DNA from 4 places in the Anaerobacillus alkaliphilus genome. Region 3 is predicted to be linked to each of the others. Evidence: riboswitches for the same ligand, from Rfam matches in the RefSeq annotation. Region 3 holds a riboswitch; each other region holds the start of a gene.
What was found. Region 3 has a riboswitch for cyclic di-GMP ahead of DS745_RS20860 (putative bifunctional diguanylate cyclase/phosphodiesterase). Riboswitches for the same ligand answer to the same signal wherever they lie in the genome.

Region 1: another riboswitch for cyclic di-GMP. It lies ahead of DS745_RS25135 (stalk domain-containing protein); the one in region 3 lies ahead of DS745_RS20860 (putative bifunctional diguanylate cyclase/phosphodiesterase).
Region 2: another riboswitch for cyclic di-GMP. It lies ahead of DS745_RS09800 (hypothetical protein); the one in region 3 lies ahead of DS745_RS20860 (putative bifunctional diguanylate cyclase/phosphodiesterase).
Region 4: another riboswitch for cyclic di-GMP. It lies ahead of DS745_RS12560 (amidase); the one in region 3 lies ahead of DS745_RS20860 (putative bifunctional diguanylate cyclase/phosphodiesterase).

The regions. Positions count from the first base shown of each region.
Region 1 covers NZ_QOUX01000032.1:22,900-30,312, forward strand. The annotation lists gene DS745_RS09150 (hypothetical protein) at 1-378, opposite strand, end outside; gene DS745_RS09155 (copper amine oxidase N-terminal domain-containing protein) at 510-3,191, opposite strand; gene DS745_RS24550 (hypothetical protein) at 3,382-3,531, opposite strand; cyclic di-GMP riboswitch class I at 3,733-3,820, shown strand; gene DS745_RS25135 (stalk domain-containing protein) at 4,167-5,078, shown strand; gene DS745_RS09165 (DoxX family membrane protein) at 5,554-6,063, shown strand; gene DS745_RS09170 (TetR/AcrR family transcriptional regulator) at 6,154-6,726, shown strand; gene DS745_RS09175 (FxLYD domain-containing protein) at 6,971-7,413, shown strand, end outside.
Region 2 covers NZ_QOUX01000032.1:186,544-193,956, forward strand. The annotation lists gene DS745_RS09785 (SulP family inorganic anion transporter) at 1-1,433, shown strand, start outside; gene DS745_RS09790 (universal stress protein) at 1,521-1,940, shown strand; gene DS745_RS09795 (hypothetical protein) at 2,084-2,656, opposite strand; cyclic di-GMP riboswitch class I at 2,798-2,881, shown strand; gene DS745_RS09800 (hypothetical protein) at 2,914-3,399, shown strand; gene DS745_RS09805 (coiled-coil domain-containing protein) at 3,424-4,323, shown strand; gene sigI (RNA polymerase sigma-I factor) at 4,498-5,214, shown strand; gene DS745_RS09815 (anti-sigma-I factor RsgI family protein) at 5,211-6,338, shown strand; gene qoxA (cytochrome aa3 quinol oxidase subunit II) at 6,744-7,413, shown strand, end outside.
Region 3 covers NZ_QOUX01000047.1:87,984-95,396, forward strand. The annotation lists gene DS745_RS20845 (tetratricopeptide repeat protein) at 1-545, shown strand, start outside; gene DS745_RS20850 (M50 family metallopeptidase) at 639-1,289, shown strand; gene ltrA (group II intron reverse transcriptase/maturase) at 2,044-3,369, shown strand; cyclic di-GMP riboswitch class I at 3,664-3,754, shown strand; gene DS745_RS20860 (putative bifunctional diguanylate cyclase/phosphodiesterase) at 3,825-6,083, shown strand; gene DS745_RS25570 (carboxymuconolactone decarboxylase family protein) at 6,248-6,484, shown strand; gene DS745_RS25575 (peroxidase-related enzyme) at 6,485-6,775, shown strand; gene DS745_RS20875 (TlpA family protein disulfide reductase) at 6,794-6,907, shown strand; gene DS745_RS25240 (hypothetical protein) at 7,139-7,413, shown strand, end outside.
Region 4 covers NZ_QOUX01000039.1:173,686-181,098, reverse strand. The annotation lists gene DS745_RS12585 (catalase) at 1-340, shown strand, start outside; gene DS745_RS12580 (BsuPI-related putative proteinase inhibitor) at 436-897, shown strand; gene DS745_RS12575 (NADPH-dependent FMN reductase) at 949-1,488, opposite strand; gene DS745_RS12570 (WG repeat-containing protein) at 1,589-3,301, opposite strand; gene DS745_RS12565 (DUF4397 domain-containing protein) at 3,655-4,431, shown strand; gene DS745_RS12560 (amidase) at 4,477-5,346, opposite strand; cyclic di-GMP riboswitch class I at 5,389-5,476, opposite strand; gene DS745_RS12555 (response regulator transcription factor) at 5,532-6,293, opposite strand; gene DS745_RS12550 (sensor histidine kinase) at 6,274-7,413, opposite strand, start outside.

The sequences.
Region 1 (7,413 bases), on a different contig from region 3:
TTCAAATTTCTTTTTGATCCCGTCAGTTTCAAATGGTCTATTAATCGTTCTACGGTTACCATTTACAAACACATTGATAAAGCTAACTTCTTCACCATTTGTTAAAATATCTACGTTCGTAATTGATACATCTGTTTCAGCAAGAGAGCTGCCTTTTTTATGGAGCACTTCAACTTGCTCGATATATTTTTTTGGAGCATTTACTGTAATCTCCCTTGTTGATTTAAAATCTAGGTAGTTTTCAGCAGCACTGTTTTCATTAAGTAAAAATTCTTTGAATTTAAATACAAATGTGTTGGCAAATACATTTGTTGGTAGCAATAAAGCTGTTGCAATTACAGTTGATAGTAGTAGTGTGATAATATGTTTTTTCTTCATGTTCAATTGTTCATCCTCTCATGCCTTATTGTAGTTTATCTCTTATATCGACATATTTTGCTATATTGTTAAGGGGTATTTAATAAATTAATAGAAAAGGCAAGCTATGAACATCACAGCTTGCCTATTTTTTAGTCTAAAGTAATTGTTCCTAGTGAGGAGGCTAGGCCATTAATAGTTGCATTAATACCGTCGGCAATTGATAACACAAATACTCGGTAAGTAATGTTACTCGTTATTAGATTACCTCTAACATCGGTGGTAGCAGCATCTAAAGTTACCACATGATTACCTCCAGTTTTATTTACTCTCGTAAAATATTCTTTAGGTACTAGATTGGCAGCAGCTAAGGTAAAGGTACTTGCCTCAGCCTCTGGGACAACCAATATGGCATAGTAAGCAATGCTAGCTTCATTTGTTGGTTTCGTAAAACCTATTCTCATATCTCGGCCATTGCCGTTGTTAGCAATATCTGATGCTGTAATGTTAGAAACGCTTCCAGCAAAAGGGTTCGATAAGGTTATGTTTAATGAAGGGTTTGATAATGCATTAGAAGATGCTGCATTAGATACACTCATCACATATACCTTGTATTCAATATCCGGCTTTATTAAGTCACCTTGAACATCTCGTGCGGTTGGACTTAATCGATGCACGATGTTACTACCTGTTTTTGCAACTGGTGTATAATTGCCAGCTGTTACTGCATTCGCTTGAGCTAAATTAAATGCTTGGTGCGATTTTACTACCATAATTCGATATTCGGCGATGGAAGCCTCATTTCCTACTCTTACGAACCGAACTTCTAGATCACTACCGTCTGCAGCGTTAGCTATATCGTGCGCTGTTACACTAATGACTGCTTGAGCACTTGAATTAACTCTTAAAGTAATAGCTGCTGAAGCTCCAGACAATGAGTTGTTCTTACTGTTACCTCCATTAGAGACAGAGAGAACATAAACACGGTATTCTACCCCTTCACGAATGAGTGCCCCAAATGCATCTCTCGTACTAGCCGTTAGTGTCCTTGATAGATTAGCTCCGGTTTTTGGAACAACCGTGTAATTAGATGGTGGGACATTATTGGCATCAGTTAATGAAAATCCACCTGCTTGAGCTGATTTTACAATCATAATCCGATATTCTGATAGAACAGATTCGTCAGTAATTCGATTAAATGTTACCTGTAAATCTCGTCCATCTCCATGGTCACTTATATCGTACGCTCGTATGCTTGTTGCTGACGCAGGTCTGAAATTATCCGTTAACGAGATCGTTTGTGAAGGCGACGAAAGCGAGTTTGTAAACCCGTTGGCAGGACCACCTACTGATAACACAAATAATCGATAATTTAGATTTGAACGTACCAAATTTCCGTTAACATCTCTAGTCGTTGATGCTAGAGTTACTGTACGATCCTGACCCGTTTTTGAAACAGTTGTATAGTTAGAACTGGAAACGCTGTTGGCTTTTTGTAATGTAAAACTATTAACTTCATTGGCGGGAACAACCATCACCCGATAATTAGCGACGCGTATTTCTTGACTCGGAATTTTAAAGGTGACTTCAAGATCACGACCATCACCATGGTCAGATATGTCTCTTGCAACAACATTTGTAGCTCTAATATCGTTAGGCCTGCTGGCTGGCGTTATTTGAGCAGATGGCGCAGATAAAGAACTTCCGAAACCTGTGCTAGCATTACCGATAGCTAGGATGTACACACGGTATGTCGTTCCATTTTGGATAACTCGCCCTTTATAGTCTCGAGTACTCGTGAGATTTTGAACGAGATTTGCCCCTGTTTTAAAGATCGTTGTGTAATTTCCACTTGTTACTTCTTTTGCTGCAGACAAGTCAAATTGACTTATTTCACTATTAGGGACGACAATGGCACGGTAATACAAGAGATGATTTTCATCTGCAAGTCTATTAAAGCTTACTTCAAGGTCTCGACCATCCCCGTAGTCATAAACATCTCTAACTGTTACGTTAGTGACTGCTGCTACTCGGTTTGGTAGTGTGAGTGTGACAGGAGTGCTTTTTGCTAAGTGGTGTTGTGGGCTAGCTCCATTCCCAACCTGTAAAACAAACACTGTATAATTAATATCATTTTCTACGAATGCACCATCCGTATCTCGGGTTGACGAAGTTAATACCTGGCGAATGTCCTGACCGGATTTCGTAATTACTGTATAGTTACTTGGCGAAATACTTAACGCAGTGTTTAAGTTGAAATTTGTTGCTTGGGAGGTTTTCACCACCATGACTCGGTACTCACTTACTGGTGCTTCGTTTTCCGCTCTTTTAAAGCTAACCTCTAAATCGCGGCCGTCACCAAAGTTTTCCACATCTCTTGCTGCTACTCCAGACATTGGGCTCTGAGCTCTTGTTACTCGAACTTCTCTTTTCGCTGCATCATAGAAAACGCGGTCACCTAAAGCTTCACTTACAAAACGAACCGGCACTAAAGTTCTACCATTTATAACCTGAGAAGGGACATCCAAGGTCACCTGTTTGTTGTTAACGATTGCTTGGTTAAATCCTATGTAAAGGATAATTCTCGTATCACCTCTTGTGGCGGTGATCTTCCTTGTGCCTTCCTCATATACGACTTTGGCATTAAGTGATTCAAATATAGCCCTTAATGGAACCAACGTTCTACCATTTCTAACGATTGGTGGTTGGTCTGTCTGAATTTCTACTCCGTTAACAAACACCTTGATGGTGCTACTGTTCGCAAATGCAAGATTAGGAAATCCTGATGAAAAGAGTAAGATAAGTAACAAAGATGTAATGATATTTTTTTTCACTGTATTATTTTCCTCCTACCATTTTTTGCTCTTATATAATATTTCGACAAATGCGCGTAATTGTTAACACTAAAATTTAATTATAGGAGATTTTTAACTAGAGTTACTGCTTCTAGCAGATAATTAACATATGTTTGAAGTTACATTAAAAAAACCAATGGAATTTTAAGTCCATCGGTTATGATTTCTATTAAGAGTAATTGATCTCTTCTATATGTAACAACAATCTCTCTATTTCTTTTACTAAGTCTTTTGACGTTAGTGTATGGTTGCTATCACCTAATTTTTGTATCTCTTTAAGGATTGACAGCAGTTTCTCTTGACTAATCTGTGCTCCCATTATGACCCCCCTATTAATATATGAATAGTATATTACAAGAATTGGCATTTTTCCAATATATTTTTGCTAGATTTTGTCGGTAATGGTAAAAAAGTCTTATATATTTTATGGGATAGTAGACAGGAAATTAGATATATTGGCTTACTATATTTTTATCATCATCAAGTATAATAAAAAATAAAGGTTCATATTACATAATTACGTACGAAAGGGCAACCTCATTGAAAGATGTTGGTACGCAAAACTATAGGGGCTAAGTCATTCGTTGATATGCCAGCCAGATACCGAAATTTCTACCTTCGACGTGTTAATTTAAATTAAGGAGGAGTTTGTAATGATGAATTTTTTAGCCAAAAGATGGCACAAGTGTTTAATGAATTATAATTATATTCTTTATAAGGATTGCCTTAATCCTGAAATGAAAGAGCGTTTTTTTGAAAGGGCTTTTTTTCACAAGGAGAAGTCAAGTTATTAATACAGAAAAAGACTGTCGCTTCAGAAACTAGCGACAGTCTTTTTCTGTATTTTAGATCGAATTTTCTGGCATTTAAATTCCCAGTTAATAATCGCAACCAACATTTAACAGTTGATAAGTCATCTAGTATATATAAAAATATAGTAAGGAGGTGTTTTTGGTGGGTAAATTTGTAACTTTTGGGTCATTATTGTTGTTCATAATGATAGGTTTTCAAACACAAACGGCATCAGCAAACACAATTCAAGTATTTGTAGATGGTAAGAAAATTCATTTTTCAGATATGATGCCAATCATTGAAAATGGTAGAGTGTTAGTTCCCCTACGTGCGGTTCAGGAAGGATTTGGTTCAAATATTAACTGGGACCAACAAACGAGAATGATTACTAGTGTTAAAGATAAAGGATCTCAACAAACTAAGTTGATCTATCAAATTGATTCTCCATATGTGCTTCAACATTATCAAAATGGAAATCAGCAACAGCAGATGGTTGAAAAAATTGATGTGCCAGCAAAACTAGTACAAAACAGGACGATGGTCCCACTTCGTTCAACAACAGAGTCAATGGGTTACTCCGTTCAATGGTCTCAAAAGGATTGGACTGTAACCATAAAATCAAATCCTTCAATAAAACCTATAGCAGGCGATTTGCAGTATCCAGTTTCTGGTGAGTCTGAAAAATTAGTAGAGATGGAGTTTGATATTTTCTTCTTAACGAATGCAGAAAGAGTAAAACATGGAGTTAAGCCTCTAATCCTAGATTTAGAAGTAAATCAAGTAGCTAGGAAAAAATCACAGGATATGCATGATCAACGTTATTTTGCCCATCGTTCACCTGTATATGGTTCACCATTTGATATGTTAACTCATTTTGGTATTACTTATCGAAGTGCTGGAGAAAACATCGCAGCTGGATATCAAAGTGCCCAAGCTGTTGTCACAGGCTGGATGAACAGTGAAGGTCATCGGAAGAACATTCTTAACTCCCGATTTGAGCGAATTGGAGTCGGTTATTATTATGGTGCTAACGAATACCGATCATACTATACACAGATGTTTTTAACGAAATAAGTAATGGAAAACGGTCCTTTTGGGACCGTTTTTAAGTGAAATCACTCGAAAATATGGTTTACAGTCTAAACTCGGTGATTTATAGTCAGAAAATCAAATTTACAGTCCAAACAGACTATTTTACAGTCCAAATCAAATGTTTTATGAGCGAAGAAGCAAATTATACTTGGGTAGGTATTCTCGCGGAAAGGGATATTTGACAGGTCTAATCAACCTTAATCTATTGAGAGATGACAATTTTACGGAATTAAAAGTGAGCTGATATCATTAATTCGGGCTTAGTCAAAACCACTTCACACTTTGTTCACTGTTTCACAATACAATGTTCACATGTGGGACGGTCGCGACGACCTTGAGCATTATATACTATGAGTGAAGATAGTTAGTGATCACAAACACACTGATCGAAACAAGAAACACGCACCATCTCGATCGCTCACTATCTCAAATCAAAACGATGAGGAGATGATCGATTATGGTCATGAATTTTTTAAGAAACAATAAAGTAGCAGCAGGGATTTTAACTTTCTTACGTGTATACCTTGGATGGAAATGGTTAACTGGGGGCTGGGGCAAAATTACTGGCGAACCGTTCAGTGCAGCAGGTTATTTAAATAACGCAGTGGCAAATCCAGTTGTCAGTCACGGCGAAGTAGTTTACCCAAATTACGTAGCATTCTTAGAAAAGTTTGCTATTCCGGGTGCAGATGTCTTTAGCTTTATGGTTGCCTGGGGTGAGTTATTAGTAGGACTTGGATTAATTCTTGGAGTATTAACAACTTATGCAGCATTTTTCGGCGTAGTGATGAATTTTAGCTTCATGTTCGCAGGAACTATTTCAACTAATCCTTGGATGATTTTAATTGCCTTCTTCATTCTAGCTGCTGGTTACAATGCAGGTCGCATCGGTGGAGATCGTTGGGTAATGCCTTATCTAAAAGGTTTGATTTTCAAAAATAATACTCCTAATAAGATAGCAGCGTAATGTCGTTGCTTTGAGGGCACGAGTCGATTTAGTGAACTCGTGCCTTTCGTGTAAGTTGCTCCTATAAAAATTGAGTTTGGAGGAGAGGTTATGGTTGAAAATCAAACTACAGAAGACAAAATCCTATCAGCAGCGATTGATCTAATGGAACAAAAGGGCTATAAGGCAGTAACGATTAAGGAAATTGCTCAAGTAGCCGGTTTTAGTGAAATGACTTTATTTCGAAGATTTGGCTCGAAAAAAGCGATTTTAGATGCTGCGGTTGAGAAGTACTCGTACAATTATTGTATGAAACAGATTTTTGAGGAACAGATCACTTACGATATTGAACATGACTTAGCATTGATTGCTAGAACCTATCAAAAATATATGAACCGAAACAGAAAGATTGTGATGCTTGCATTTCAAGAGCGACATTTCCACCCGGAAATTGGTCAGAAAACTGCTGAAAATCCAAGACAATTAAAAGAGTATTTGCTGCGGTATTTAACAGAAATGAAGGAGCGGGGAAAAATAAATGGTACGAACCTAGAAGCTACGGCGATGACATTTCTCTGGATGAACCTTGGCTTTTTCATGGCACAATTTGTAGCGGGCAATGAAGTCTCGCCTGTTGGATTAGATGAGTTTATTGAAAGTAGTGTAAAACTATTTGTATCATAGAAGAAGGTGCAAGATTTGCAGGTGAACTGCAGGGTCTTGCACCTTTTACTATATTTAGGAAATGAAAAATAAGTCGATCTATGAGACAATTAGTAAATTAACCGTCTGAAAATAGGAGTTAGTATCGTATAGATAGGTGTTTTAGAGGTAGGTGTGAATTTTGTATTGTCATAAATGTGGAGCAAGTATACATAAAGAAAGTCGGTACTGTTCGAACTGTGGAGTTAAACTGGGTGGGAATCGCGTGTCAAAACGATTTTGGCTCGTGCCAACTATGACCCTTTTTACTGCTATTGTGGTACTTGGAAGTTTCTTTTTCTATGAGTCGACGGTTAATAGTGAAGTTGAGCAGTTGGTTAGGGAAGGGGAAGCTCTGGCACTTGAAGGAGAGCTCGAGCAAGCAAAAGCAACATTTGAAGAAGTGCTCGTGAAGCGACCTAATCATACTGCAGCGGCTTTTAACTTAGAAGTTGTTGAACGCGGTTTAGAGTATATGGCTCTGTTAAACGGAGAGGATCTTGATAAATTAGAGTATGAATTAGCACAGGAAGAAGGCCCTTTTTTTGAAATGATCAAAGAGCAATACCGGCTAGTCGTTGCAACACTATCCATTCAATCCGAAGCGCAAACGATGGAGGATTTGGTTGAGTTATATGAGAAGACCTGGGAGTCAAGTAACGAAGAAAC
Region 2 (7,413 bases), on a different contig from region 3:
GGTTTAGCAATATTAAAGGAGACACCTTAGCAGGGATCGTAGTAGCATTAGCATTAATACCGGAAGCTATTGCATTTTCTATTATTGCAGGTGTAGACCCAATGGTTGGTCTTTATGCTTCTTTTTGTATTGCCGTTGTTATTGCCTTTGTTGGTGGCCGTCCGGGAATGATTTCAGCTGCTACAGGTGCAATGGCATTACTGATGATTACCCTCGTAGCCGATCATGGACTTCAATATTTATTGGCTGCAACAATTTTAACTGGGGTTCTTCAGATTTTATTTGGGGTGCTCAAACTAGCTCAGTATATGAAGTTTGTACCTAGATCAGTTATGGTAGGGTTTGTTAATGCATTAGCAATCCTAATTTTTACAGCTCAATTACAACACTTTGTTGATGTTACATGGGTAATGTATGCTCTAGTTGCTTTAACTTTAGCGATTATTTATATCCTACCTAGATTTACAAAAGCAATTCCATCGACATTAGTAGCGATCATCGTTGTAACAGTCATCGCAGTTTTTGGAAACTTAGGAGTAAGCAATGTAGGAACAATGGGGAATCTTCAGAGTACGTTTCCTATTTTTATGCTTCCATCCATTCCGTTAACATTTGAAACATTAATGATCATTTTTCCATACGCATTAGCACTTTCAATTGTTGGTTTATTAGAGTCTTTATTAACGGCTCAAATCGTTGATGATATGACAGATACGGATAGTGATAAGAACAGAGAAAGTCGCGGTCAAGGGATTGCCAACATTGTTGCCGGCTGTTTCGGTGGGATGGCTGGTTGTGCGATGATTGGTCAGTCAGTGATCAACGTAAAATCAGGTGGTAGAGGACGCTTATCAGCTTTAGTTGCTGGACTTTTCCTGATGTTTTTAATTATTGTCCTTGGCTCGGTTGTTGTACAAATTCCGTTAGCGGCCTTAGCTGGAGTTATGTTCATGGTTGCAATTGGGACATTCGACTGGAATTCATTAAAAACACTTCACAAAATTCCTAGAACAGACGCAACTGTTATGGTTGTTACAGTCTTAACTGTTGTAATTACTCATAACTTAGCAATTGGGGTTTTAACAGGTGTTCTTCTAAGTGCAATTTTCTTCGGAGCGAAAATTTCAAAGGTTCACGTGACTTCTAAACTTTCACACTCAGGTGATAAGAAGACTTACTTTGTTGAAGGGCAACTATTCTTCGTATCGGTTACGGACTTTATTGCTGCCTTCGATTTCAAAGACGCTGTTAAAGAAGTGGAAATCGATTTTAGCCGAGCCCATCTATGGGATGACTCAGCGATAGGTGCGATAGATAAGGTTGAAATGAAATATGAACAAAGTGGAATTACCGTTCATTTTACCGGGTTAAATAAAGAAAGCTCATTATTAGTACAAAAAATTGGTGGCTTATCGAAAAATTCTGGCCATTAATGTATACTGTTAGAAACATACAAAAGTGTCTGTTCATCTTAGATGACCGGCACTTTTGTTTTATTATACGAAAATGGGGGTTATTTCATGTTTGAACATATTTTGCTAGCGGCTGATGGTTCAGCACATTCACTACGAGCAGCTGAAAATGCTATTCACTTAGTAGGGGGAAAAGAACAAAGTAAAGTGACGATTGTATATGTAGTTGATGGAGCAACCTCAAAATCAGATGTGCTACGAATTGGGGACAGTAAAGATATCGCTGAAAAAAGAAAAGAGAAACTAAAGGATATTCTTACATTATTAGAAAAATCATCGATAGCACATGAATTAAAAATCCTTCACGGCGACCCAGGAGAAACAATTGTAGAGTTCGCTAATAATCAAGAGTTTGATTGCCTGGTCATTGGTAGTCGCGGCCTAAATAGTTTACAAAGCATGGTACTTGGTGGGGTTAGTCACAAAGCTGCGAAACGTGCGAAATGCCCTGTGATGATAGTTAAGTAGAATTGTGAATTATGAATTATGAATTATGATTGATAGAACAAAGCTCAGTTCAAAATTGAACTGAGCTTTGTTTGCATTAAAAATAATTTTACGGAACTGCGAAGCCTAGCCCTATCCAACAATTCAAAATTCAAAATTGACAATTATTTTTCATGATGATGATGAGAATGGTCAGTCTCTTCTTGATGATTAGGCAAGGAATAATGATCTGTAAAATAAAAGGCCAGTAAGATAACAATAAATAAAGGAAACCGTCTCCTAAAGAAGAAACTCCTCCAACCTTTTTCTTTAACTGTTACTTCACCTTGCATCATCAATAGCAAAATAAAGAAAACGCCAGCAGCCAGCACAATGATTACGTTCATCGCATTGTTAGCCATATCACTCGAAACCATTACACCTAGCATAGCTCCCATCATTCCACCCATTGCTCCTGAAAGAAAACCGTCTAAAATGGCCATCATACTAATTGGAAATCCAGCTATAGTTCCCATAATTGCACCAAATAAAATACTTATGACCGTGATTTCAAAAAAATGTTCCGGAAAAATAAGACCCATAATCGTCCCAAAAGATAAACCAAGTGTCATCCCAATTGTCATCGCAATCATCATCCCAGCCATAGTGGAGATGTGTTTCCGATACAAAAATAAAAAGCTAAAGATCCAAGCGATAATACATGTGTAAAGTAGAGTTAAAAGTATCTCTAACCCCATATGAGCACCTCCCTACTTAATAATTCATATGAACGTTTTTCAAAATAAGTACAAGTTCTCTCTTAAACAAACGTTTAATTAAATTTCATTCCCCCCCTTAAAATGAAGTAATTCTCCGTATAGATAAGCAAGAAAGAAAAAACAAGTAAAGGGCAAAACCATTGAAAGGTGGTGACGCAAAACTACAGGGACTAAGGGTTCAACCTATGTTAGCCAGTTGCCAAAATGATATTATGGGAAATTTGAGGTGAGAGAACGTGAGTCATAAGGTAGTACATATATTTCTCATCATTCTTTTGACTGCTTTAGTTGGTTGTAGTAAAGCTACGGAAGAAGTTACTGATAACAATCCGAATGGTGATGGTAATAACTACTACGATAATTCCGAACTAGGAATATCAATTGAGGCAGAAACTGGTTGGGTGCTTGAGAAAGAGACCTCACAAACTGTGAAGTTTACGCGTGATAATATAATTGGTTTGATCTCTGTTATTCCAAAAGAAAAAACTGTGTCAGAAATAAAGAAAGAGCTATTATCAGGTGCAGGTGAGGTTACTGTCGTTGGTGAAGGACTTAATTTTATTGCTTGGAAAACTGAGCTAGAAGAAAGCATTCGCACACAGATATGGATTGAGGAAAAGTCAGATCGTCAAATAATAGTCACGATGATGACACCTGACGAAATGTTTGAAGGTAACAGAGAGACGATAGAAGATTTTCGTGAAATGATAGAAATTTATTAAGTGAACAAGGAGAGGAACTAAACGATGAAGAAAATTATATCAACAGCAATTTTAGTAGGTGGTTTAACAATGGGTGGAGCAACCTTTGCCGATAGTGTTGACAATAAAAAAACAGGTGTAGATGAATTGCTATTTCATATCTTTGAAGGAAATGCTCAACTAACGAAAAATGTTGTCCAAAGGGTGATTGTTCAGGATCGCTTTACAGAAAATCGCCTTGATAAAATCGAAACTGTCATTGAAACTGGCGAGGAAAACGCAGTCGGAGAACTAGTTGAAGACATCGATCAGAATTTAGCAGCTATCGAAAATATCGTTGATGAAGCAGCAAAAATTGGTGAGGACATCACTGAACTAGAAGAGGTAATAGCACAAATTATCGTCAAACGTAGTCAAAATCTACTAGCATTATTAGAGCGAGATAACCTTCCTGAGCAAGCGAAGGCTGGAATTAGAAAAGCGTTGGCTAATCAAGAAAGAGCGATGGCTCGTGTGGCAAAAGCCAAAGACCTTTGGAAGTCTGTTGAAGAAGCGATCGCAAAATTAGAAGAAGAGCTAGTAACGGCAGAAGAAGTTGAACTTGTAGAAGAAACAATTGAAGTAGAAAGCGACGTTACAACAGAATTAGAAACAGAAGAAGTAGAAGAAAGCAACAAGCATGTTGTAAAAACAAATGAGAAAGTAGAAAGAACGTTAACTAAGGCTGCAGAGAAAATTCAAAGAACTGAAGAGCGTGCTACAAAACATCTTGAAAAAGGTCAAACAAAAGCTCACGAAAAGGCTCTAGAAAAAATTGAAAGAACACAAAAGCAAGCACAAGAGAAGGTAGAAAGAACATTAGAGCAAGCTGCTGAAAAAGGAAATAAAGGGAATAAAGGTAACAAAGATAATAAAGGAAACGGCCAAGGTCAAGGAAGACCATAATACAAGGCCACAAAAAGAGACTTGCTCAAGCCATCACTAGGTATATTGAGCCAGTCTCTTTCATACGTTATTCAGTTAGTTGGTTTTACTGGTAATATCTTTTACTTTCTTTGACTACATAAACGAAGGATAATAGAAGGATGTACGTATAAATCGGTAAAGGAGGCGTAGGGGATGGAAACCGCTAATGTCGTAGAAGACACTGCTAGTGCCCAAAATGGTGATCAGTTTGTGCGTGAAAAGTTAATTCGTCATTACAAGCCTTACGTGCTTAATACCGTAGGACATATTTGTAAGAAGTATATAAGTTGGAGTGAAGAAGAGGCAAGTATTGGTCTAATAGCTCTAAATAAAGCTATTGATACGTATGACTCATCAAAAGGTAGGACCTTTCTTAATTACGTGTATCTATTAGTGCAAAGGGATTTGATCGATTTTTTTCGCAAAGAAAAGAATGAAAGGCATGTTTCGTTAAATGCCAATGTTATAGATGAAGGAAATCTTCAAACAAATTACGAAGTAGAGCAATCGTTGCAGCGTTATGAAAAGGAAAAACAAGCAAATGATTTAGTAGAAGAGATCCTAGAGCTAAGTGAGGAACTTGAGAAATACCAAATAAACTTTGAAGAATTGGAGAAGTTTTCTCCTAAACATAAAGATACGAGGGAAAGTTTGTTTGAACTCGTTGAGAGATTTGTAGAAGATCAAGAGTGTGTCGAACAGTTTATAAAAAAGAGGCAATTCCCAACGACCATGTTTGTAAAGAAAACAGGGTATAAGGTGAAAACAATTGAAAGACATCGGAAATATATCGTTACGTTGATCTTATTAAAGCTTCATCCACAGTGGATATTGCTGGGTCAATACATTCAAAGAGGGGATCGGTCATGATGGGCAAACTAAGTACAGAAGGAATAGTTGTAAAAGTAACCGAAGATAAAATTGTTTTACTATGCCCAAATGGGGCGTTTAAGAATATTGCTAGAGCTGCTCATAATGCCCCACCATTATTGGGAGAACAGTATGTTCATGTGGAGAAGCAAACATCATGGTTGAAATATGTATCTGTAGCGGCAGTTTTCTTTTTAGCAATTATGGCATACACGATATTTCAAATGACAGCACCCACTAGTTCATACGTACTAGCGATTGATATAAATCCTAGTCTTGAGCTAGTGTTAAATGAGAAAATGGAAGTGGAGAAAGCAACAGGATATAACGAGGAAGCTGTAGAGTTACTCTCAACTTTAAAAATCGAAAACCTTGTATTGGCAGAAGCATATCAAAAGATTATTGAGTATTCTTATGAAAAAGGGTATCTAACGTCTGACAATTCGTATGTTGAAACAGCAATTATTCCGCTTAAAAAACAAAATAAGAAAGTAATTGAAAAAATTGAAGAAACGATTAAAATCTCAACTCCACAAGATGTTGTAGTGACTGTTACACAGAATAATAGTGAAACATATCAAGATGCAAAAGATATGCAAGTGTCTGTAAACAAGTTAACGCACTTAAAAGAACTTAAGAATGATGGAGTTATCGAAAGTGTGCAAGCAGCAAAAGGTAAAAGTGTCTCGGAACTAAGGAAGATGCAGAAGGATTTGAATAAGTCTGAGGAGTCACAAGAAAAAGCTAATCCTAACAAAGGTAAAGGAAATGGCAATGGCAATCAGCCAGAACCTCCTGGATTGAATAAAGATAAGAAGAAAAATAATCAACCATCTATGAGACCAGCTAATCCAGCTGCTGAGAAAAAGGGTGACAACTCTAATAAGGAGAAATCGCCGGGTAATAGCAACAATCCTGGTCAGGGTAACAATGGTAACGAAACTAATAAAGGCAATCCGGCTAAAAATAACGATAAAGGCAATAACAAATCAGGTAAAGGTAATAATGATAAAGGAAATAATCCTGGAAAGGGCAACAATAGTAATAATTCAGGTAAAGGAAACAATCAAGGTAATAATGGTAGCAATCCAGGGAAAGGGAACCCTGGTAAAGGAAATAACTAAAGAAAAGGAAGCCGACTACACATGTTGGCTTCCTTTTCTACTTGTGTCCAAATGTTATTCAAGCATATTAAAATTAGAACAAAAAGTTATGTTCACAAAATAGCCACAATCTAATTACTTGCATTTTTTAAAGGACCTTAAATAGTCACAGACCTTAATTTAATAAGCTTTTTAGTGGTAAATAAACCGGAATCATTTCTAGTACTGTAAAAAGCAGGTAAGAAATTATTTCGAAAAAACAAATTCACAAATTAGACATAAATTATTCGCAATTTAGACATAGGATTTGTTAGGAATTTCACATAAACTGTGGTTAGTAATTAACACTTTGTGTGTAGTGAAAACCTACTAAAATAAAATTCATCACCTAATGGTGAACTGTTGTTGAAGGGAGCTGGATTTTACGTGAAAAAATACTTTTTACCACTATTCCTTTTAAGCCTAGTTATGTTTCTTACCGGTTGTGAAATGGTTGTTTTCCAACCTGAGGGACCACAAGCTAGAAGTATTCTAGAGTTAATTAATTTCTCGATTGTTATGATGCTTTTTGTTATTGTTGTTGTTTTTGCTTTATTCATCTATATTGTCTGGAAGTATCGTGAAACAGCTAAAAACAAAGATTATGAGCCAGAAGAGGAAAAAGGAAGTATCGCTTTAGAAATTACTTGGACAGTAATTCCTCTTTTAATTGTTATTGCTCTTACTATCCCAACGGTACTCGTTACATTCGCTGTTGAAGATGTGCCAAAAGGGTATGAAGATAAAGAGCCTATTACGATCCATGTAACAGCAGCAGACTGGAAATGGATTTTTAGTTATCCAGAAGAAGACATCCAAACAGTTAACTATGTGAATATTCCGATCGAAACACCAATTTTGTTTAAGTTAACATCTGCTAGTACGATGCAATCATTTTGGGTCCCGCAGCTCGGTGGTCAAAAATACGCCATGGCAAACATGGAAAACGAATTGTATTTATTAGCAGAGCGCCCAGGAACGTTTATGGGTCGTAATACAAACTTTAACGGACAAGGTTATGCCTATATGGACTTTGACGTTGTTGCAAAAACAGAAG
Region 3 (7,413 bases):
TCTTAAAGGAAATGGCTGAAGGCTTTACTACCATGTATAAAGGACAGCACTTTAGTTTCGATTGTGACTTTCAGGTGTTAGATGATTGGAAGAGAGACTCTCACCGGTTATCTAAAGGAGTTCGTCTCGACAAAATGAATATCATCAACCGCTATACTCCTTCTCAATTGGTATTAAAGAGCGCTGGGAAACTATTAGGAACACTTTCTAACAAAACTATGTTATGTAATCTTTATCAAAAACTTATTGAAAAAGAGGATTTTGAGAAAATTGCAGGAACGATTACAAATCAATTCATGATCCAATTTGAATTGTTTGAAAAAGGGATTGAACGTGATATTTCCATGTTCTTTAGTCAATCATTTCAAGTTTTACATGAAGTGATCGAAAACGAACAGCAAGATATTCAATATAAGAAAGATGCATTGCAACGCCTGAAATCAAACCCTGAAAAGTATCTTGACCCTATTATGCTTTTCAATGTAAGACTACTACAATATGACCTGCTTCAGAGAAAAGCTACGGTAAATCCATCCTATGTGTAAGTGAGAAGGGGTTGTCTTCATGACAACTCCTTGTTTAATAAGGGTGAAAACTGGTAAGAAAGAAGATGATAACATTTTTTCGAGGGTGATAGATTGCTTAACCAATGGTACCTATATTTTCTATTAGTATTCTTTATTTTACATATTCCGAAAGTTAATTTGTATTTTGCCGCTTTAAATACGATGTTTCATGAAATGGGACATGCGATCGCTTGCCTATTATGTAAGGGACGAGTTATTAAGATCTCATTATTTCCTAGTACTGAAGGTCAAATTATTACGGCTTCAGGGAGTTGGATTAGTAGAGTGTTCATCTCATATGCTGGGTATACTTTCTCGCCACTTGTTGCTTACGCGTGTTTTTATCTAATTGGCGAAGGTCTGTACCTGGAATTGTTATATGGGTTTATTGGAGTGGCGATCATTAATTTAGTACTATGGGTGAGGAACCTATACGGTGTATTTTGGCTGACAACGTTTATTGGCCTATGTTTGCTTTTCGTTTATCTAGGACATGTGGGAGCTATTGAGATATTTGTCCAATTTTTAGCAGCGTTACTACTTGTGGAAGCAGTACGCTCGGCGTTTATTATTTGTTACTTAAGCTTCCGCGATCGAAGGCAAGCAGGCGATGCCACAAGCTTAGCGAAGAGTACATTTATTCCGGCTTTTATCTGGGGAACATTATTTTTTGTTCAGTCGATGATGGTCGCGTTTTGGATCCTTCGTTCGTTTGTCGCGTAGAATGTCAGTCTAGTCCGGGGAGGATTTGGCGGACGTACGCTCCGCTATTTTCTCGAAAAAGGCCGTTTTTGAGATTTTGAGGACATATGAATTTAGAATAAAACCCCTATAACGAACATCATAAATGGATATGATGATAACAATCCCTTATTTCCTCAAAGACAGCTGGAAAATAGGCTTTTTACCTAAAATAAGGGCCTCTGTGTCCTCGAAAGTTAGAAAATCAAGAAAAGTGGCAAAATAACGGAATGTATGTCCGGAGCGACCGAGCAAGGTTGCGTAATTTAGCAGGTGGAACTCCTGCTTGGTAAGACTCTAACCAAGTCGCCAATAGCGAGTCTTGGACTCACGGGGGTAACCGACGTGGGTTAAGCGTAGACAGCCAGGTAGTAGGCCTGAAAGTGATTGAGCCCCGAAATTAGTTCAAATTTAGAGAGGCCGACAGTGTCGGACAACTGGAAGGCAATATCTTATGTTACCGATATGGTGAGGAACATAAAACTCTCTCGGGGTCGAAGAGCCAGGCATGCTTCACAATGATTACGTGGCAACTCGGGATATCCTATATGTTCTTTCTTCACTTGAAGAGAGTATGGTTGAACAAGCGATACAAAGTAAGGAAACCAAATGACTATAGGAAGTCGGATGACTGTATAGTACCAATGAATGCGGGTAACTCTGCACGAGGAAAGACAGTCACCTGAACATTACCCTAACAAGGGACACATTTACTACACTCGGAGGTAGAAGTAGAATGGAAACAAAACTTATTAGGATAGCAGAATTAGCTAAGGAAGATCCACAATTAAAATTCACCTCTTTAGCACACCTTTTAGATCACGAATTTCTGAAAAGCTGCCATCAAGAACTACCAAGTAATAAAGCCACAGGAACTAACGGTACAACGAAAGAAGATTACAGTGAGAAAGTGGATGAAAACCTAACAGATCTGATTACACGAATGAAAACGAAAAGCTACCAACCAGTTCCTGTTAGAAGGACTTATATCCCAAAAGAAAAGAACAAGAAGAGACCTTTAGGTATCCCAGAACATGAAGACAAAATTGTTCAGAAAGGGATGGCAAAGATCTTAAATACAATCTATGAAAGTGATTTTCTAGACTGTTCTTTTGGATTTCGCCCAAGTAGAAACTGTCATGATGCGCTAAAGATCTTAAATGTGTATATTGAGGAACGGAAAATTAGTTACATCGTAGATGTTGATATCAAAGGATTTTTTGATAACGTAGACCACCATTGGATGATGAAGTTTTTAGAACATCGTATTGCAGACCCAAGCTTCCTACGTATAATCGGTAGATTTCTTAAAGGTGGTTATATGGAACAAGGGAAATACTTTAAGACGGACAGAGGGACTCCTCAAGGGGGTATCATCTCGCCAATTCTCGCGAATATTTACTTACATTATGTACTCGATTTGTGGTTTGAAGTACATGTGAAGAAACATTGTAAAGGACAGGCTTACCTTGTTCGTTATGCCGATGATTTTGTGTGCTGTTTCCAATACAAGAATGAGGCGGAACAATTCTATGACGTGCTAAAACTACGTTTAGCCAAATTCAATTTAGAAATAGCAGAGAACAAAACGAAAATAATTCCTTTTGGGAGATTTGCGACTAGTAACTGTAAAGATAAAGGTATAAGCAAACCTCCAATATTCGATTTCTTGGGTTTTACGCACTATTGTGGCAAGAGCAAGCAAGGAAAGTTTAGAGTGAAACGTAAAACAAGCAAGAAAAAGATGCAGGCGAAACTAAAGGAAAGCAAAGAATGGTTTAAAACCAATCGACATCAGAATATGGTGGAGCTTATTGACCGACTCAGACGCTCTTTAAATGGATATTACAATTACTATTGTATTACTGATAACACAAACAATGTAGCTAAATTCGTAAGAGAAATTGTGAAACAGTTCTTTAAATGGATGAACCGCCGTAGTCAAAGGAAATCATTTACGTGGGAAAAGTTTCACCTACTACTCAGGAAATTCCCACTACCTAAACCTAAAGTTAAAGTTAACATTTATGATTTAAGAGATCACATTAGCTATATTTTGTGAATGATGTTTAGGAAGAGCCGTGTGCGTTAATTGCGCCCGCACGGATCTGTGAGGGGGTAGGGTCACAATCCTGAGAGGAGAGGACCCATCCTACTCGACTGAACAATCGGAGTGAGAGAAAATCTGCGTACCTCAATAAAATAACGATAAAGGCTACCTAGTGCATGGGTAGTCTTTTGTTTGTTTCACTTAAAATCTATGTGGAAATATATCAAACTATGATTTATTTTGTCGAACTATGTGGTAAACTAACTGTAGCTTGGTAAGGTCATATCCAAGCCAAATAAAATAACTTCAATGAAAAGGCAAACTTACTGAAAGGTGAGGACGCAAAGCTTCGGACCTACTGGTTGTTGTGCCAACCTATGGTGGCCGAGTTACCAAGGAAATAGCGGTTAAGGTATTTCGTTGGAGATAGCTTTTTTTCTTATTGGTGGAAAAAATGGAGGAATTATATGCTAACAACAAATAGGCGTTTGATCTTACTTCTATTTACAGCCATTATCTTTTTATATTATGGGTGGTCTTTCTTATTTTCAGAAGAGGCATTTAGGAGATCGATTGGAGCAAGTATATTTTCTATGGTTACAGGAATGATTACCCTTGTCTTACTACTAAATGTTGTTAAAAAGTCTTCTTCGGGTAGTAAAAGGAACTTTTGGTTATTACTAGGGACTGGAGTTTTCCTTAATATCATCGGAAACGTCATCTTCTTATTTTCTATCATTAATCAGGGCTTCGTGTCAGTATATGATTTTTCATTCTTATTATGGTTAGGTGCTTATATATTCTATTTAATGGCTTTGGTACAAAAAACTAAAAGCTTAAGTAATTCTACGGCTAATAGTCCATTTACATTTAATATCATTGTGTTTATGACAGTATCTGTAACAATTAGTATCCACTTCTTGATTACACCTATTTGGTTACTATCTGAAAACTCATTCTTTCTAACAATGATTGGGCTATTTTATACAATTACAGACTTAAGCATCTTATTCCTTATTACGTATTTATACTATCTTTCTAAATCTAGTAAGGAACGACCGATGATAGTATTGCTTATTTTTGGATTTATTTTCCAAATCACTGGAGACTCTGCCTTTTTGTACTTAACGTTAAGAGAGGCTTACCAACATGGGGGTGCTATTGAACCAATTTGGTTACTCGGTCTGATGTTTATTGGGTTAGCTGCCTTATTTTCAGAGGAAACGTCGGTAGAAAATAGCTTGAATAACAGCACTTATTTGGATAATTCAGAGACTGTGTTTCCGTATATAAGCGTTATTATCTTGATGGTACTTGGGATACATAGCTATCATTATGAGTTTAACGCGCTTAGTATTGGTATGCTTCTAATATTTATTATGATTGTTAGCCGTCAGTTTGTGATTATCAGAAAAAATAAGATCTTAATGGATGAATACAAATACTTGGCTTATCATGATTCATTAACAGGACTAAATAATCGCGCAAGCTTCAATGAACAACTTATTCATTATATGGATGAAGCGAAACAAGCTCAAAGTTCAGTTGGGCTACTACTAATTGATTTAGACCGGTTTAAACTTGTGAACGATACACTTGGTCACCATATTGGAGATCGCTTGTTAGAAATTGCAGCACAGAGATTACAGTACGTTCTAAATGAAGATGATGTATTGTATCGTATCGGTGGAGATGAGTTTGTAGTGATTTCACCTAATGCGACTGAAGAGAATTGTATTGAAATATCAGAGACCATTATTAAAGAGTTTCGAGCCTCTTTCATAGTGGACCATCATGACATTTCAATCTCTCCAAGTATTGGAATTAGCTTATACCCTAGGAATGCGGAAGAAAGTCAACAACTATTGAAGAATGCTGATTTTGCAATGTATCTTGCAAAAGGGAATGGTCGAAATAGTTATTGCTTCTTCCATTCAGATTTAAATGATGCTCTTACTAGAAAGGTGAAAATAGAAAATGAGCTACGTAGAGCGATTGAAAGAAATCAGTTGGTCCTTTATTATCAACCAATTGTTGATCTAAAAACAGGACAACCGACCGGGGTGGAAGCACTAGTCCGTTGGTTTCATCCCGAAATGGGCTCAATCTCGCCAGCGGAATTTATTCCAATTGCTGAAGAGACAGGTCAGATTATTCCAATTGGAGATTGGGTTTTAGAAACGGCATGTAAACAAAACCTCGCTTGGCAAAAGGAAGGTTTGCCACCGGTTACTATTTCGGTTAACGTTTCGGTTCGGCAATTCCAGCATACTGATTTTATTGCAAAGGTAAAAAATGTCTTAGAAACAACGGGACACAAACCAGCATTATTAGAGCTAGAAATCACAGAAAGCATTATGCAAAATGTCAATGAATCTATTAACATCTTAAAACAACTGAAAGACATTGGCGTCAAAACGGCAATTGATGATTTTGGAACCGGGTATTCCTCACTGCACATTTTGAAAAAGTTGCCCATTGATACGATCAAGGTTGACAAGCTGTTTATTGACGACATCACAGACGAAGCAAATCAACCAATTGTAAAGACGATCATCGACATCGGTGCTAACTTAAACCTTCGAGTCATTGCAGAAGGGATAGAAACTATAGAACAAGCAAACATACTCACTCAGTATCAGTGTCATTTTGGACAAGGCTATCTATATTCAAAACCAGTCCCTGCAGAGATGGTGCCTGGCACCTTTCGTGGACAAATTAAATAGAAAGTCCACGTTAGATGGACAAACGGAGGAAGGAACAAACAATGTTTGTTCCTTCTTTTTAATTTGTTGAGCCTTTATGCACCATATCTTATAAATAGTTAACTGAAATTTCCGAAAATCTGTTACTATGAAATTAGTAAAATAATATAGGGAGGTTGAAATAAATGAGCTATATTGAAATAATCCACGAACATGAAGCAGAAGGGAAATTAAAAGAGCTATACGAAGGAATGGGGAATAAAGTAGCCAACATCATAAAGGTTCATAGCTTATTTCCTGATTCTATGGAAACACATCTTGCTTATTATAAGACGATTATGTTTAAGAAATCGCCTTTAACTAGAGCACAGCGAGAAATGATTGCGACTACAGTGTCTGCTGCTAATCACTGTCATTATTGAATGGAACATCATGGGGCGGCGCTCCATTTACTTACGAAAAATGAAGAGTTGGTTGAAACATTGAAAAGAAATTATAAGGAAGCAAATGTTGATGAAAAAACGATGGCAATGCTTGATTATGCTGTGAAACTAACAGAAAAACCAACGAATATTAAGGAAGCTGATGTTACATTACTAAAAAACATCGGTTGTAGTGATCGTGAAATTTTGGATTTATGTCAAATTACTTCTTATTTTAATTTCGTCAACCGCTTAGCAGAAGGCTTAGGGGTGCAGTTAGAGGATCATTAAATAAAAAGGATGATTGTCATGCTATTACACAAACTTCCGACGTTTACGTTAACAGATCTGAAAGGGGAACCATTTTCAACTGACGATTTACTTGGAAAAAAAACGCTTATTTTTATGTGGGCTTCTTGGTGACGTTGCCGTGAACAGCTTCCAGGTTGGGAGCAGTTCCTCGCAAGATATCAGGATCAATCGTTTCAAATTCTTTCAGTCTCAGTAGATATCCAAGGTCCAGAAGTAGTAAAGACTTATGGAGAAGGTTTTTCATTTCAAACGGTTGTTGATCCTGAGAATAGTCTTGCCAATTATTTTAACTTTACGATTGTTCCAAATGGGATCTTTATTGATGGGACAGGCATCATTCGAATGATTAAACAAGGCTTTCATGTATCCAACGATGCACATATTTTAGGTTTGCAAAAATTAATAAATAATGAAGTTGAAACAGTAGTCTTAGATGACGCTTATTTTGAACCGAAAGGACCATCCAAGTTAGAGCTAGAATTATCAAACGTAAAGTTTAAGCTTGGATTAGAATACTTAAAACAGGAGAGAAAAGAAGTGGCGTTACGAGAATTAGACGAGGCACTTCACTACAATCCAGACATTTTTTTAATTCGCAAACAGCGGTGGTTTATCCG
Region 4 (7,413 bases), on a different contig from region 3:
ATTAAAAGAAGCAAAGAACCCTGGCAAAGAACATGAACCATACATTGCAGGGAACCTCGTAAGAGAAACAATCTCTCGTGAAAATAACTTTGGACAAGCTGGCGAAACTTACAGAAGATTTAACGACTGGGAACGCAATGAGTTAATATCAAATTTAGTCGGTGCTCTCTCCAACTGCCGTAAGGAAATCCAAGATCGTATGGTTGAAATTTTTACACAGTGCGATGAGGATTACGGAAAACGAGTAAGAGAAGGACTAGAAAAAGGTATGAAAGACAATAAGATGGAGGAAGCAGTCCAAGAAGCAGAAAAAATGGGACATCCTTCTGATCCATATTAAGGAAAAAGAGCTGAACATATACGTTCAGCTTTTTTGTAACCTTTTGTTTCATTCACCGACTACTATATCGTAAACAATTCGAGAGGAAGTCATCTATGAAACTAGTAAAAATTTGTTCCCTTATTACATTGGTATCCTTACTCCTCGTAGGTTGTGGGTCTACTCCTCAACTAAAGAGTGATGAACCTGCTGAGCGCATTGATTTTGCAGAAGAGGAAGGCTATATCGTTGGGCTTGATCAGAAAAGTAGCGGGATTTATGTATTTTCTATCAGAAATGTAGGTCCAAACCCTATGAAGCTAACTTTTCCTACAACTAAGCTCTTTGATTATGCTATTAAAAATCAAGCCGGAGAAACTGTTTATCAATATAGTTATGCCCATAGTTTTAATCAAGTTATTACAGAGAAAACTATTGAGACAAATGCCGCCATTGAAATGGAGATCTATATTTTAGAAATACTAGAAACCCTTGAGCCTGGATCTTACAACCTTGAGGTATGGCTTTCAGCAAACAATTTATACGCAACATCTGAGATGGAAATTGTTGTTGAATAGTCATTTACTTAATAAAGTATAAATTGGAGTGCAATTGCACTCCAATAATATTTATTTACGCGACTTGATTTCTCTAACTAAAGTTCTCCCTAAGCTCTCTAATCTTTCCTGCAATTTTTTATCTTTAAGTGAGCCGTTTTCATCGAACGCTTCATAAGCTGCAGGGACACTAGGGCTTTGCGGTAGCGCCCAAGCATGAAGATTGCGACAAATCTGGTGCAGGGTATTCACTGTATTAGCAGCACCTAACTTACTTCCTGCTGTTGTAAGAATGCCAGCGATTTTTCCACTCATCTCCCTTGCACCAAGGTAGTCTAGGGCATTTTTTAATACTCCGGATAAACTTCCGTGATATTCAGGAGAAGCTAGAATAACTCCATCGGCACTTGCCACTTTATTAATAAAGCTCATAATCTCTTTCGGGTAATTTTCCTTCTTAAGGTCTCCATCATACATAGGGAGCTTCACGTCTTTAAAGTGAATAATCTCCACGCAACCCCCATGTCTTTCAATCTCTTTCACAACAATTTCCGTTGCTTTTCGCGTTGTCGAATTTCTCCTCGTACTTCCTACTAAAGCAACAACCTTCATTGAAACACCTCATTTTTCTCTTTACAACTATTATATCTGCACTATACAAAAGATGTGCACAAAAAACTCATACCATAATAGAGGTATGAGTTTTTATCAGCTAATGAAATGAGAGCCAAAATTCACCTTTAGTGTCCAAAATATCAAAAATACTTGTATATGGTATTTTAAACGTTGGAAAACCTGCGGCGTAAGGACCAATTTGATAAGGTGCAAAGAATATATAAAGGTGGTCTTGATCTACATAAAAAGGTTGATCGTTGGTTATCCCTTGAAATGCTCCTGGAAACACATAGTCATACTGTGGATCAGTACTGATCATTTCCTCAATTATGCTACTTACTCTAGCAAGATAATTACTACCTTTCTTAAATAAATCCTCTAGTGCATATATTCGCCCGCTAATTAGATTGATAGTAACATATATTTTTGTAGGCATTCCATGAGCTGCTCCAAAGTAATACTCATAACCAAACAATTCTATGACAAGTAAATTATTTTGAAAAAAGCTTACGTTAAAGTCACCTACGTAGCTGTAATCCAATTGTTCAGTAGGTTCTATTTTCTTTAATTTAGAAAGCTCTTTCAACCGATTATTAACTGTTACTTGGGCCTTTTCGTTTTTTATTCCATCAACCTGCGGATAGTAAACAAGATAATCTTTGTTCGGTTCATATTGTTTCTCTATAACACGATAACGGCTTGTTAATGGAATGATTGTATTTTGTTTCCATACTAAATTACCTCTACGATCAAAATAAGCCACTCGTGTTCCTTTCATAGCTCTAACTAACTTCCCCACTAATGTAACATTATCTGCTCCTCGTACGACTGGAAGTCCCCTTGCTCGATTACCTGTTCGGTCAATAAAAAATGCTTGTTTTCCATCACCTACCGAAGCAATCCCTTGTTCAAATCTAGAAATATGGTCATAGATAAAATCTGTTAAGCATTCACCCTTCCAGTTAGCAAGAGCATAGCGTGAGCCTAAATATGGTTTATCCTCATCTAGTGCTTTTCCTACGGCAAACCGGTGTTCACCTAATGGCATGATGTCATTATACCTTGGTTTTATAATATAGTTCCCTGTCCGGTCTATTAATCCGTATCTATTCTGTAAGTCTTCAGTTTCAGTAACAACGGCTCGACTATCTTCAAATGCTTGAGCAACTCTGTACCTTGGAGAAATGACAAGATTTCCTCTCAGATCTATATACCCATACAAGTCACTAGGGTCTTTACGATACGCCAACAGATTTTCTCCATAGTACCCGACAAAGAAATACGGATACACATTTACAATATTTCCACGCCGATCAATCAGGGCAAACTGAAGGTCACTAAGCTTAACTATTGCAATGCCATTAGTGAAATCACTAGCCGTTTCAAATTGAATTGGAATAGCTATATCTCCATGTGTATTTAAGTATCCATAACGAAAACTACTTTCTTTATCTTGATCCGAAACAAGCGCTCTACCATCGTAAAACATTCCTATATAATTGTAAGGCTTTTTGGTAAGGATAGTTCCTTGCTCATCGATGACATGAAAACCGCCAGCATAGACTACAGCAGCTCTTCCCTCAGAAAATTCAATTGTTGACTCAAAAAGGAAAGGGATTCTTATAATACCATACTTATCAATACAACCATATTTTCCATCTTTTTCAACTGTAGCTAATCCATTTTTCTGAAAATCAAGAGCAAAATTAAACTCAGGCTGAATTTCAAATTCACCTTTTTCGTTAATATATCCCCATTTCGTTCCATTTGCTGTTTTCAAGGAAGCAGCATATAAAAAGTTAGTAGCCATAGTAAAACTCCCACACGTCTTTTTTCTTTATTGTATGGAACTTTTCTTAGGGTGGTACCTATTTGAAAAATAAATATTATTACTAGTTTAATAGTTTGTCATTTTGGTAACAATAATAGTAATAACAAACTTAAGGGGATGAAGTTTATGAGTTTACATGAATATATTAGTTCGATTAACAGTATGCTGGAAGACGCTAAAGAAGACTCCTATGAATTAACGATGTATTTAGATGAATTGGAGGCTTTGTTTTTAGACGAGGCTTAAAAAAATAAATCTAGACAAAGTCCTAATATTTCCCCTTCCGCATACATTATTGTTGTGTGTGTATGAACGAAGGGAGAGGGAAAAACATGTACCATTTTTACCCACAATATCAAAAGGTAGCTCAAGATGCAGCTATGTATGACTTACTTGCTAATTATTACAAGTATTTAGATCCACAAAGACATATCTATTATTATCAAATGCACTTTATGTGCATGCAACAGCTTTGCCAAATGCAACCTGTTGATGTCCGAAATTCTTATGGGGTACAACCTGAATGGCGAGCACCAGCCAAAGTCCGTGTGCTTCATGTGTCACCTGACGCTCCAAAGGTTGATGTTTATGTTAATGGTGAGAAGACGTTAGAGAATATTACTTATTACCAAATTAGTCCTTATTTAGAAGTGCCCGCAGGCTCTTACAGAATTGATATTTACCCTGCTGGACAAACAACAAATCCAGTCTTGACCGAAACTGTAGAGGTACAATCAGGTCGTAACTATACAGTGGCAGCCGCAGGTAGATTAGCAAACCTTCGTTTAGTTCCGGTTGTTGATACAACAAGAAACCCAAGAAACAAGTCAAAAGTACGTTTTTGGCATTTATCTCCAAATGCTCCAGCTGTAGATATTGCTATAGCAGGCGGCGATGTTTTATTTAGCAATGTATCCTTTGGACAAATCGCAAATTACCTTGAAGTAGATCCAGGTAGTGTTACTCTTGAAGTTCGAGCAGCTGGAACTGATAATGTTGTGTTAACTTTGCGCGATACAAATCTAAAAGCAGGCGAAGCCTATACAATAACAGCAATTGGCATTGTAGATGGGACACCTCGTTTAGAGGCAATGATTTTACAACCGTAATAAATAATAAAACTGCTCAGAGTGTTACTGAGCAGTTTTTATTATTTATTCTATTAGTGTTTTCCAGCTAGCATAGTGATGTATCGCCGTACCAGCATAACTTGTATTCTTTTCGTAATGATTAATTACCTTTTGAAGCTCTTGATCTAACACTGATAGGCTAGAGAAGCTAATATGTGTCCCTTCACTTGAAGGTTCTGTTTCAACAGCGATAATAACTTTCTTTCCCTTTGTCTCAGCGTAAGCAACCTCTGTTTTTACAAGATCTATAATTCCATTTGGTCCTTCAGCAAAGTTGCGGTATGCCATTATTGTTACCGTGTCAGTTTGATTAATTAACCATTCACTTAAGAGGCCTGTTCCAAATTTATTACGATAGTTGATTTCATCAAACCAGAATGGAATATCTAAAGCATACTCAATCTTCAAGTCATTTGCTAATGATCGAAAGTCAATGACAAACTGCTGATAAAATTCAACCGTATTCTTCTGATTTTTTTGCCAATCAGCCAATAAATAAGGTTCTACATCGAGATGTATTCCTGAAAACTTTTGATCTGCAGTCGCCTGGGATTGGTAATTCCTTATCCAATCTATTAAAGGCTTATATTGTTTACTGCCATTACGAGTTGCCCAAGTAGGTGCACCATCTAAAGCATGGACTTTAATATTTAGTTTCGTTGCCTTTTCAATAAAGCTTCGATACGTATTTACATGAATTTGCCTATTTATTTGTAAGTATAGATCTGTCACATTTTTCTCTTGTAGGAAGCGAAGAACTTCTTGTTCATTCGTGACAATTTCATTTGTATCCCAGAGCCATGTAGCTACCACAAAAGGCTTCTGAGCTTGAATGGCATTCATGCCTGATACCACCATTAAAACGACCATAAACATTACCACTATTTTTTTCATATTAGCTCTCCTCTCATTTGGCCATAGACCCTCTAAGAGGAACATGGCAACTTGGCAACCGTAGGAATTCACTTCCCTTAGGCCCATAGTTTTGCGTCCTTATCTTTCAATAAGTTTGCCTTTTTCATTACAACTTTATTATATAACAAGTGCTTAACAATGTATCTAGGAGATGAGTTGGAAGTTTATCTCTCGTTTTGGTTACGGAATTCTGTTGGGGTAATTCCCGTTTGTTTTTTAAATACTTTCCGAAAATATTTATCGTCTTGATACCCAATCATACTTGAAATTTCATACACTTTTATCGTAGGATTTTTCAGCAAAACCTTTGCATTTTCAATTCGAATTTTCAGCACATAATCAGAAATTGTTTCGCCATAAACTTGCTTAAATTTTCTCGAGATATACTCCCTACTTAAAAAGAACCGTTCAGAGATTTCTTGAAGCTTGATTTCCTTTTGATAGTTATCGCGAATAAATGCTTCTATCTCATGGATAGAGCTATGTTCTTCCTCTAGAAAAATAGCTTCCTTAAAAGGATTAACATTAGACAACTTCCGCTTCTTCTCTTCTTCTATTAACTGGGTCACAGCTTTTTCAAGTGTTTCATTAAGGATTTCAGGATCAATTGGTTTTAAAATATAATCGAAACTACCATATGTGATCGCTTTACGCATATATTGATAATCATCATATCCGCTAATCACAATCGTCTTACTCGTAAGTGACTGTTGTTCTTGTATCCACTTTAATAGGCTAATCCCATCTTTGTTTGGCATTTTCATATCGGTAAAAATAATGCTAGGTTTATGCTTTTGAATCAAAGAAATTGCCTCATCACCATCAACCGCTTCATAAATATCTGTAATTCCAAAGATATCCCATAGGGCCAAAAGTCGAATCCCTTCCCTCACATGCACCTCATCATCAACGATTATTGCTTTCATCTTCCTCAACTCCTATACGATATAAGGGTATTGCAAGTGTCACCTTAAAGCCTCCGCCTTCTCGATTCCCTACCTTCATTAATCCTTTTTCCCCATAATAGAGCTCGAGGCGCTCATAGACATTTTGTAATCCAATACTCGTTGTTTCAGCTTTCGCAAGTTTAATTCCTTTTGTTAACATAAGCTCAATTTCTTTTAATCGCTCTTCAGTAACCCCTAATCCATTATCTTCAATGAGTATGGTTAGTCGTTCTTTTTCTTTTAAAATCTGAATATCAATCTTTCCAGTAAGGTTACTCATTTCGAAGCCATGCTTGAAGTAATTCTCAACAACTGGTTGTAAAATCATCTTCGGAACCATGATTTTCTTCAACTCATCATCTACAGTTATTGAGTAGAACAGTCTCTCCTGAAAGCGTTGTTTCTGCAAAGATAAATACGCATTTACATGATTGACTTCTTTTGTTAATGGAACAACATCTTCATCAATGTTCATGCTATACCTCATAATGCTAGATAAAGAGGTTATTAAAGTATAAATTTCCGGGACCTTATTTCGTAAAGCAATTGTTCCGATTGATTGTAACGAGTTATATAAAAAATGAGGGTTTATTTGCGACTGTAATACACGAATTTGGTTAGATTTGTTTTCAATCTCTAAGCGGTATTTCCGAACAATTAACTCATTGATTTGATTAACCATGGATTTAAAATGATAGCCTAATTGCCCAAATTCGTCCTTACCTAACGATTGAAAATCAACTTCTAATCTACCTTTCTCTACCTTTTTCATATTTTCAATAAGAATTTTAATTGGAGAAATAAGCTTGATAGCAACGAGTAATGTGGCAAAAGCACTAAGTAAAAAGAAGAATAATAGAATGTATATATTCATTCTCGCAATTGACTGAGCACCGCTATACATTCTCTCATTAGAAATTCCTTTTACGATCATCCACTTTTCAAAAGGGGCGGGTAATTGATCATAAACAAAAACACCACCAAACGAGTCATCCTTCCATTCAAAACTCATTTCATTTTGCTGTCGTATCTGCTGTAGCCAAGGTCGATCGTCTATGAATGTTCCAATTAAATCACTATCAGACGAATAGACTACCTC